One region of the Streptomyces sp. QH1-20 genome, then DNA from elsewhere that is predicted to be linked to it. Evidence: riboswitches for the same ligand, from Rfam matches in the RefSeq annotation. Region 1 holds a riboswitch; the other holds the start of a gene.
The links. A riboswitch is a leader RNA that binds a small molecule or an ion and turns the genes downstream of it on or off. The one in region 1 is predicted to bind glycine.

Region 2: it holds a riboswitch for glycine, as region 1 does, so the genes downstream of both, gcvT (glycine cleavage system aminomethyltransferase GcvT) here and gcvP (aminomethyl-transferring glycine dehydrogenase) in region 1, are expected to answer to the same signal.

The regions. Positions count from the first base shown of each region.
Region 1 covers NZ_CP166299.1:1,416,206-1,421,416, reverse strand. The annotation lists gene AB8O64_RS06345 (MerR family transcriptional regulator) at 1-497, shown strand, start outside; gene AB8O64_RS06340 (DNA polymerase IV) at 590-2,134, shown strand; gene AB8O64_RS06335 (PRC-barrel domain-containing protein) at 2,104-2,481, opposite strand; glycine riboswitch at 2,652-2,759, shown strand; gene gcvP (aminomethyl-transferring glycine dehydrogenase) at 2,950-5,211, shown strand, end outside.
Region 2 covers NZ_CP166299.1:5,572,086-5,577,296, reverse strand. The annotation lists gene AB8O64_RS25435 (enhanced serine sensitivity protein SseB C-terminal domain-containing protein) at 1-432, opposite strand, end outside; gene AB8O64_RS25430 (enhanced serine sensitivity protein SseB C-terminal domain-containing protein) at 577-1,395, opposite strand; gene AB8O64_RS25425 (hypothetical protein) at 1,772-2,302, shown strand; gene AB8O64_RS25420 (AAA family ATPase) at 2,331-3,011, opposite strand; glycine riboswitch at 3,164-3,260, shown strand; gene gcvT (glycine cleavage system aminomethyltransferase GcvT) at 3,437-4,552, shown strand; gene gcvH (glycine cleavage system protein GcvH) at 4,630-5,004, shown strand; gene glyA (serine hydroxymethyltransferase) at 5,042-5,211, shown strand, end outside.

The sequences.
Region 1 (5,211 bases):
GGGACGACCACGTCGGGTATCGCGGTCCCACGGCGTGCGCGGCGGCGGGCATCACCTATCGCCAGCTGGACTACTGGGCGCGGACGGGGCTCGTGGAGCCGAGCGTGCGGCCCGCCTACGGATCGGGCAGCCAGCGGCTCTACAGCTTCCGGGACGTGGTCGTTCTCAAGATCGTGAAGCGGCTGCTGGACACCGGGGTCTCCCTGCAGAACATCCGCACCGCGGTGCAGCATCTGCGGGCGCGGGGCATGGCCGACCTGGCGCAGATGACGCTGATGAGCGACGGCGCCACGGTCTACGAGTGCACCTCGCCCGACGAGGTCGTCGACCTCCTCCAGGGCGGGCAGGGCGTCTTCGGGATCGCCGTGGGGGTGGTGTGGCGCGACGTGGAGAGCGCGCTGGCCAAGCTGCACGGGGAGCGCGTCGACACGGGCGAGACGCTCATCGGCCACAACCCGGCGGACGAGCTGGCGAGGCGGCGCAACCGGGTCGGCTGAGCGGCCCGCCGCCCGGCCTTCCGGCGGCCCAGGGGAGGGCGTTCCATCGCACGTCCGTGCGATTGTCAGTGGTGTAGGGCAGCATCGAAGACGTGAGAGCCGCACCGACCATCCTGCACCTGGACATGGACGCGTTCTACGCCGCGGCGGAGCAGGCGGCCAAGCCCAGCCTGCGCGGGAAGCCCGTGGTGGTCGGCGGGATCGGCGCCCGGGGCGTCGTGGCCACCGCGTCCTACGAGGCACGGGCCTTTGGTGTGCATTCCGCGATGGCGACCGCCCAGGCGCGACGGCTGTGCCCCAATGCCGCCTATCTGGCTCCCCGCTTCACGCTCTACCGCGAGGTGAGCGAGGTGGTCATGGGATTGCTCGGGGAGCTGTCCCCGCTGGTGGAGCCGCTGAGCCTGGACGAGGCGTTCGTGGATCTGGAGGCCGGCGGCGTCGAGCCCTCCTCGGCGGTCGTGCGGGCGGTGGGGGAGCGGCTGCGACGGGACATCCGACAGGCCACGGGGCTCAGCGGGTCGGTGGGGCTCGCCGGCTCCAAGATGCTCGCGAAGATCGCCTCCGAGCAGGCCAAGCCCGACGGTCTCGTCGTCATCGAGCCGGGCACCGAGCTGGAGCTGTTGGCCCCGATGTCGGTGCGGGCCATTCCCGGCGTCGGACCGGCCACGGCCGAGACGCTGCGACGGGCCGGGCTCACGACGGTGGGCGATACGGCCGAGGCGGGTGAGGCGGAGCTGGTGCGGCTGCTGGGCAAGGCACACGGCGCGGGGCTGTACGCCCTGGCGACCGCCCGCGACACCCGCCCCGTGGTGGCCGAGCGGGACGCCAAGTCGGTGTCCGTGGAGGACACCTTCGAGGAGGATCTCACCGACCGCACGCGCGTGGAGCTGGAGCTGGCGCGGCTCGCCGACCGCTGTGTGCAGCGGCTGCGGGCGGCGGGACGGTCCGGGCGCACCGTTGTGATCAAGGTGCGGAGCTACGACTTCTCGACGCTGACGCGCTCGGAGACGCTGCGCGGGCCGACGGACGACCTCGGGGTGGTGCGCGAGGCCGTGCGGCGGCTGCTGGACGGCGTGGACACCACGGCGGGAGTGCGGTTGCTGGGGGTCGGCGTCACCGGGCTCGCCGACTACACCCAGGAGGACCTCTTCGCCCAGGCGGCAGCTACGGCCGAGGCCGCCGCTGTCGCGGAAAGACCACCGACCGCCGAGGCGGAGGGGGAGCCGGCCCCACAGGAGGCGGCCGGGCGACGGCCGCGGCGCTGGGTGCCCGGGCTGGACATCCGGCACACCGAGTACGGGGCCGGCTGGATCCAGGGCAGCGGGGTCGGCCGGGTCACTGTGCGCTTCGAGCAACCGTGGTCCGCACCCGGCCGGGTGCGGACGTTCGCTGTGGACGACCCCGCGCTCGAGCCGGGGGAGCCGCTGCCGCTGATCAGAGCCGCGTGGGAGCAGCGGGCGGAGTCGCCGGAGCCAAGGGACCCGGCTGCGCCGTCGGAGTCGGCTGCGCCTGATCCTGAGCCGTCCGAGCCGTCCGAGCCGTCCGAGCCGTCCGAGCCGTCCGAGCCGTCCGAGTCGGACGTCGGGCCCGGGGCCCGGGCTGACGGTCAGCCGCTGGCCGGTGGTGTGTCCGGCTGAGCGCCGGGCCGAGGGGCGGTCCCGGCATCCGGCGGGGGGAGGTCGAGCCCGTAGTGGTGGTAGAGCTGCAGTTCCTGTTCGGGGGACAGGTGGCGGCCGACCCCGAAGTCCGGGGCGTCCTTGATGAGCTCCCGGTCATAGGGGATGCGCAGGGCGTCGTCCTCGACCCGGCTCGGTTCCAGCGGCACGAACGCGTCCCGGCTGAACAGCCCGGTGCGCACCGCCGCCCACTCCGGTTCCCCGGTCGCGTCGTCGAGGTACACCTCGTCCACGGTGCCGATCTTCGCGCCATTGCGGTCGAACGCCTTGCGGCCGATGAGACTCCGCGGATCGATATCGGTCTGCACGGTTCCTCCCGTGGTCGCGCCTGCCCTCCGGAACTCCAGCGACCTCCGAGGCCCCCGGGAAAGCACAGAGAAGCACAGAGAAGCCCTGAGGACCACGAAAAGGCACAAAGCGGGAACCGGCCACTCGAGGGATCCGCTTGGACCCGCGCTGGTAGGCTGACAGTGGCTGCAGACCCCACGCGGGAGAGTCCTCCGAGATCCTTTGACGGGTTCGACGGGGGCGCCGAAGGAGCAAATCCTCCCCGGAATCTCTCAGGCACACGTACCGCGCGGACGAGGTCACTCTGGAAAGCAGGGCGGGCCGGGTCGGGTACAGCGCGACGAAGCCCCTCCTCACCGACGGTGAAAGCCGGACCGCCCCGTGCGGCCCGGTGAAGCTCTCAGGTTGAGATGACAGAGGGGGAGGCCGTCCGGGTACCCGCGCCGTGGTACCCCTCGCAGGTCGCAACGACCAGGAGGCCTCCGCAGATGACAGCCCACCGCATCTCCCTTTCCGACCTGGAGCGTGGCACGCCGTTCGAGCACCGCCACGTGGGGCCCGACAGCGCGGCCCAGGCGAAGATGCTCGCCCAGGTAGGGTTCGGCTCGCTCGACGAGCTCACCGCCGCCGCCGTACCGGCCGTGATCAAGAGCACCGAGGCGCTCCGGCTGCCCGACGCCCGCAGCGAGGCCGAGGTCCTCGCCGAGCTGCGCACGCTCGCGGACCGCAACGAGGTCCTCGCCCCGATGATCGGGCTCGGATACCACGGCACCTTCACCCCGCCGGTGATCCTGCGCAACGTCATGGAGAACCCCGCCTGGTACACGGCGTACACGCCCTACCAGCCGGAGATCTCCCAGGGCCGGCTGGAGGCGCTCCTCAACTTCCAGACCGTCGTCGCCGATCTGACCGGGCTGCCCACCTCCGGCGCCTCCCTGCTCGACGAGGGCACCGCCGCGGCCGAGGCCATGTCGCTGTCCCGGCGCGTGGGCAAGGTCAAGGACGGCGTCTTCCTCATCGACGCCGACGCGCTGCCGCAGACCGTCGCGGTGATACGCACCCGCGCCGAACCGACCGGCGTCGAGGTCGTCGTCGCCGACCTCTCCCAGGGCATCCCCGACGACATCGCCGAGCGCGGCGTCTTCGGTGTCCTCCTGCAGTACCCCGGCGCCTCCGGTGCCGTGCGCGACCCGCGCCCGGTCATCGAGCGGGCCCACGAGCTGGGCGCGATCGTCACCGTCGCCGCCGATCTGCTCGCGCTGACCCTGCTCACCTCGCCCGGCGAGCTGGGCGCGGACATCGCGGTCGGCACCACCCAGCGCTTCGGCGTGCCCATGGGCTTCGGCGGTCCGCACGCCGGGTTCATGGCCGTGCGCGAGAAGTTCGCCCGCAGCCTCCCCGGCCGTCTCGTCGGCGTCTCCGTGGACGCGGACGGCAACAAGGCCTACCGCCTGGCCCTCCAGACCCGCGAGCAGCACATCCGCCGCGAGAAGGCCACCAGCAACATCTGTACCGCGCAGGTCCTGCTCGCCGTCATGGCCGGGATGTACGCGGTCTACCACGGCCCGGACGGCCTCGCCGGCATCGCGCGGCGTACGCACCGCTACGCCACGCTGCTCGCCGAGGGCCTGCGCGCCGGCGGCGTCGAGGTCGTGCACGGCGCGTACTTCGACACCCTCACCGCGCGGGTGCCCGGCCGGGCGGCCGAGGTCGTCGCCGCCGCCCGCGAGCGGGGCGTCAACCTGCGCCTGGTCGACGCCGACCAGGTCGGCATCGCCTGCGACGAGACCACCACGCGTGTCCAGGTCGCGTCGGTGTGGTCCGCCTTCGAGGTGGACGCCGACATCGAGGCGCTCGACGCCCAGGTCGCCGAGGCGCTCCCCGAGGGGCTGCTGCGCACCGACGAATACCTCACCCACCCGGTCTTCCACCAGCACCGTTCCGAGACCGCGATGCTGCGCTACCTGCGCCGGCTCGCCGACCGGGACTACGCCCTGGACCGCGGCATGATCCCGCTCGGCTCGTGCACCATGAAGCTCAACGCGACCACCGAGATGGAGCCGGTCACCTGGCCCGAGTTCGGTGCGCTGCACCCCTTCGCGCCGGTCGAGCAGGCGGGTGGCTATCTCACGCTCATCACCGAGCTCGAGGAGCGGCTCGCGGAGGTCACCGGCTACGACAAGGTGTCCATCCAGCCGAACGCGGGCTCGCAGGGTGAGCTCGCGGGTCTGCTGGCGGTGCGGGCGTACCACCGTGCCAACGGCGACGAGGGGCGCACCGTCTGCCTGATCCCGTCCTCCGCCCACGGCACCAACGCCGCGAGCGCCGTGATGGCCGGCATGAAGGTCGTCGTCGTCAAGACCGCCGACGACGGCGAGGTCGACGTCGAGGACCTGCGCGCCAAGATCGGGCAGTACCGCGACGAGCTGTCCGTGCTGATGATCACCTACCCGTCCACGCACGGTGTCTTCGAGGAGCACGTCGCCGACATCTGCGCGGAGGTCCACGCGGCGGGCGGCCAGGTGTACGTCGACGGCGCGAACCTCAACGCCCTGGTCGGCGTGGCCAAGCCGGGCGAGTTCGGCGGCGACGTCTCGCACCTGAACCTGCACAAGACCTTCTGCATCCCGCACGGCGGCGGTGGCCCGGGCGTCGGTCCGGTCGCCGTCCGCGCCCACCTCGCCCCCTACCTGCCCAACCACCCGCTGCAGCCCACCGCGGGCCCGGCGACCGGCGTCGGACCGATCTCG
Region 2 (5,211 bases), 4.2 Mb from region 1:
GCGGTGGGCGTTCTGCCCGAGCAGGGCGTAGAACTGCGGAATGTCTATGGCCGGTTCGCTCAGCCGCAGGGGGCCGGCGGGCAGCCGGTCGAGGCCGCCGGTGATCCGCCGCAGGTCGAGCCACGGGATGCCGACACCGCCGCCGGGGGCGTGCGGATTGAGCCACAGGCCCCAGCGGTCGGGGAAGAGGGAGGCGGCGATGGACCGCCCGGGGACGACCTCGTGGGCGCGGTTCCAGCCGCTGGCGGCGAGCTCCTGCGCGGAGGTCACACAGGGCGCGTAACCGAGCCCGTCGACCTCCATGTTCCCGTACTGGGCGTCGGGCGATCCGGCCTGCCCGTGCCACAGCAGCATCCAGATCTGCCCCTCGGCGAGGGCGTGCAGCAGCGCCTCATAGGCGTCGTACCTGCCGGGCGCCACTTGGCGCAGCATCTGCTCCACGCCGCTCTCCGCGCCCGCGCTCACCTGGGTCCGCCTCTTCTCTCGGCCGTCTCTCCACCGCAGGGGGGCGTGACTGCGCGCCCCCTGTCGTCATCCAACCAGCTTACGAGCCCGCGGCGGCGGGCACGGGAGGAGTCACAGGTCACGGTCGTAGAACGGGCGGACCCTCTCCCGCAGCCAGTCGCCGACGGGGTCCTGTGCGACGTCGAGGAAGACCAGCTGTACGGGCCAGGGCACCGGCACGGTGCCCAGCGCCCGGCCGAGGGCGTCCAGGGCGGCGGTGCGGCTCCCGGGGTCGGGCAGGTCCAGCTCGACGCCGACGAACAGCGCCGGGGCGCCGCCCTCGACACTCGCCAGGGTGCGGCGCGCGGTCCTCACGACGGCGGCGGCCGCGAATTCCAGCCCGGCAGCGGCGAGGAAGGCGGTGGGCTCGTCCTGCCAGTCGGGCTCGAAGAGCCTGACCCGGCCGCCGGTGGCGTCGCCGTCCAGGGCGCTGCGCCCGGCCCGGCACAGGGCGGCCACCGCGGCGGGCGGCAGCGGAACGCCGACCGCGCCCTCGGGGTTGACCACGATGCCCACCTGCGGGGGCAGCCCGCGGGCGAATTCCACGGCGGGCGCCACGGTGAAGGACATCAGGTCGCCGGCGACGCTCCGGAACTGTGCCTCGGAGCTGAACACGGGGACGAACGCCGCGCCGTCGAGTTCGAGCGTGGGGAGATCGAGGTCCGGGCTGTCCGGGCCACCGCCGTTCGGCAGCGGTATCCACAGATGGCTGCGGCCGAGGGCCTCGACGATCGCGGGGCCGGCGCCGGGGTCGCCGAGGGAGCCGGCGAGCACCGCTTCGAGTTCATTGGCGGGCCACCCCTGCGGGAGACCGGGGCCGCCGCCCTGGGGACCGTCATTGAGGACACTGCCCTGAGCGGGGGTCCAGCCGTACTGCTCGGGGATGCTCATCTCGTCCAACTCGCCCAACGCCGTCCAACCACCGTATCGACAAAGCCGCATCCGAACCCTAGCGGCTCCGGGCCCCGCCGCTCTCGTCGGCCGCCGAATTCGGTGCCGATCCGGGCGTTCGGCGCGGGTGGCGACGTCCGTACCGATATAGGGCGCGAGCCTCCGCGGTGCGGTCGCGCGCACTCTTTCGGCGGGCAGCGCGGGCAGGAGGCGGCGACTCCTGGGCGGCCCATGAAGGCGCAGGTCAAAGGGGTGGAGCGGACGCACCACGGCCACCACTCACGGTAGGTGATGAGTTGCGCACGGCTACCGGCCCGGCACACGGTGAGCGGACAGCTCCCCGGCAGCCTCACCGAACTGAAGGGACACACCCCGCATGCGCGTCAACAAGCTCGTCTCCACCGCCATAGCCGTCGTCGCCTGCGGCTCCCTCGTCGTGGGTGCCGCCGGTCCCGCCCTCGCCGCCGCACCGGCACCGGCCCTCACGGCCGCGGCCCCGGACCCGAAGGCGGCCACGGCACAGCAGCTGGAGACCGTGGCCAATCTGGGCGAGCTGCTCTCGCTGGCCGCCAAGATCGCGACCGAGGCGCAGTCCAAGACGCCGAACAAGGCCGTGCTCGCCGATCTGCGCCAGCGGTACCAGGCCTCGGCCGACAAGCTGCTGAAGTCCGTGAAGGCCAGAGCGGCCGCGCCCGGCGGACTGCCGGCGGACGCCGTCAAGGACATCCAGGACGCCCTCGCGAAGCTGACCAAGGACCTCACCGATCTGCTCGCGGCCGTGGTGGCCGTCGACCTGCCGAAGGTGACGGCGGGCATCACCAAGGTCGTCGCGGATCTGCAGGCCCTTCTCACGGCGGTGCCGAAGCTCGCTACCGGCGCGCTGCCGCTGCCGGTTCCCGGCGTCTAGGGCCTGTCCGGCCCGGTGCGCCCGGCCGTCAGCCGTCGAAGACGATGCCCTCGAGCGCCCGGGCGGCGGCGCGGTCGAGCAGCGTCGCGGACACGCACCCGTCCGGCAGCCGCCCGGCGGCGGTGTCCGCGACCAGCCGCGCCATCGCCCGGCGGTGCCGCCCGAAGGCGTACGCGGAGACGGTGCGGCCGCGCGCCGCCTGACCGGCGAGGGCGGTGGCCGGGTCCACGGCCAGCACCAGCAGATGGACCGAGCTGCCGCGCCGCCGCGCGTCCCGGACGAGCCAGCGGCGGACCCAGCCGCGCTGCCCGCAGTCGTGCACGACCGCGCTCGCGTCCGAACGCAGGGCCCGGCGCAGTCCGGCGTAGTGGGCGATCCGCACGAGCGGGCGGTAGACCCCGTAGGGCAGCCAGGACGGGGTGCGGCGCTCCAGACGGTCCCGGGCGTCCTGTGAGTCGACGCACCAGACCACCGCGTCCCGGCTGTCGAGGGCGGCCACGGACCGTCGGATCAATGTCGACTTGCCGCTTCCGGGCAGCCCGGAGACGACGAGCAGATCTCCGGCCGGATAACGCAGGACCGCGGGGGCCGCACCCCCGCGGAGATCGCGCACACCCGTCGGCCCCACGTCCCGCCCTGCCCCCTGTGCCTGCTGTGGCCCAGGCGGCACGGATCCCGCCCCTCTCGCGTCCGTACCCCGCGCCCGCACCGTGGTCCCCCTCCTCTGGCCTCCCCTGTCCGGCCCCTGAACCCCCTACCCATCGAACGTAAAGAAAAGGTAATCCAATTCAGGGGGTCTCGGGCCGTCCGTCGCACGCCTGTACGTGCAATGATGTGCGCGCCAACTGCATACCGGCCGCTCGAATCCGCGCGGGAGAGTCCCAGCACTATGTGTGCTGGGCGCCGAAGGAGCAAGTTCCTCCCTTGAATCTCTCAGGCCCCGTACCGCGCGGGTGAGGCAGATCTGAAAAGCGAGGCGCCCCCGGGCGACCTCCACCCAAGGTGCAAGCCGGGGACTCGCTCGTTTCGAGGCTCTCGGTGAACCTCTCAGGTTCCGATGACAGATGGGGAGGCCGTGACCCCTCTTTCGCGAGCCTTCCGCGAGTCTCGCGACCACGCCTGGGAGCCTGAACCATGACCGAAGCCCCCCGCCGCACCGCCCTCGACGCGCTCCACCGCGCGCTCGGCGCGACGATGACCGACTTCGCGGGGTGGGACATGCCCCTGCGTTACGGGAGCGAGCGCGACGAGCACGTCGCCGTTCGGACCCGTGCCGGTCTCTTCGACCTGTCGCACATGGGCGAGATCACCCTCACCGGTCCGCAGGCGGGCCGGGCGCTGGACTTCGCGCTCGTCGGCAATCTGTCCGCACTGGCCGTCGGCCGGGCCCGGTACACCATGATCTGTGACGCCGCGGGCGGCATCCTGGACGACCTGATCGTCTACCGCCTGGCCGACGAGGAGTTCATGGTCGTCGCCAACGCCTCGAACGCGCAGGTCGTGCTGGACGCGCTGACCGAGCGCGCCGCGGGCTTCGAGACGGCCGTCCGCGACGACCGCGAGAACTACGCGCTGCTCGCGATCCAGGGCCCCGAGTCCCCCGGCATCCTGAAGTCGCTCACCGACGCCGACCTCGACGGCCTCAAGTACTACGCGGGCCTGCCGGGCACGGTGGCGGGCGTTCCCGCGCTGATCGCCCGTACGGGTTACACCGGCGAGGACGGCTTCGAGCTGTTCGTCGCCCCGGCCGACGCCGAGCGGCTGTGGCAGGCGCTCACCGACGCGGGCGCGGACGCCGGTCTGGTGCCGTGCGGTCTCTCCTGCCGCGACACGCTGCGCCTGGAGGCCGGCATGCCGCTGTACGGGCACGAGCTGACCACCGCCACGACGCCCTTCGACGCGGGCCTGGGCCGGGTCGTGAAGTTCGACAAGGAGGGCGACTTCGTCGGCCGCGAGGCCCTCACCGCCGCCGCCGAGCGCGCCGCGGCGAAGGCGCCCCGCAAGCTGGTCGGCCTGATCGCCGAGGGCCGCCGGGTGCCGCGCGCCGGGTTCCAGGTCGTCGCCGACGGCCAGGTCGTCGGCGAGGTCACCTCCGGCGCCCCCTCCCCCACGCTCGCGAAGCCGATCGCCATCGCGTACGTCGACGCGGCGCACGCCGAGCCGGGCACCAAGGGTGTAGCTGTGGACATCCGCGGCACCCACGAGCCGTACGAGGTCGTCGCCCTGCCGTTCTACAAGCGTCAGCGCTGACCCTTCTCGATCAACTCTCGTCCCACCTGTCAAGACCCGTTGCAAGAGCATCAACGCGCATCCAGGAGAATCAAGCCATGAGCAACCCCCAGCAGCTGCGTTACAGCAAGGAGCACGAGTGGCTGTCGGCCGTCGAGGACGGTGTGGCGACGGTCGGGATCACCGAGTTCGCGGCCAATGCCCTCGGCGATGTCGTCTTCGCCCAGCTCCCCGAGGTCGGCGACACCGTCACCGCCGGTGAGTCCTGTGGCGAGCTGGAGTCGACCAAGTCGGTCAGCGACCTGTACTCCCCGGTGACCGGCGAGGTCGTCGCGGCCAACCAGGACGTCGTGGACGACCCCGCGCTGGTGAACTCCGCCCCCTTCGAGGGCGGCTGGCTGTTCAAGGTGAAGATCACGGACGAGCCGGCGGACCTGATGTCCGCCGACGAGTACACCGCCTTCGCCGGCTGAGCCCGTACCCCGCCTCCGCCCCACCCAGGAAGAACTCATGTCGCTTCTGAACAGCTCCCTCCATGAGCTCGACCCCGACGTCGCCGCCGCTGTCGACGCCGAACTCCACCGCCAGCAGTCCACCCTCGAGATGATCGCCTCGGAGAACTTCGCTCCGGTCGCGGTCATGGAGGCGCAGGGCTCGGTCCTCACCAACAAGTACGCCGA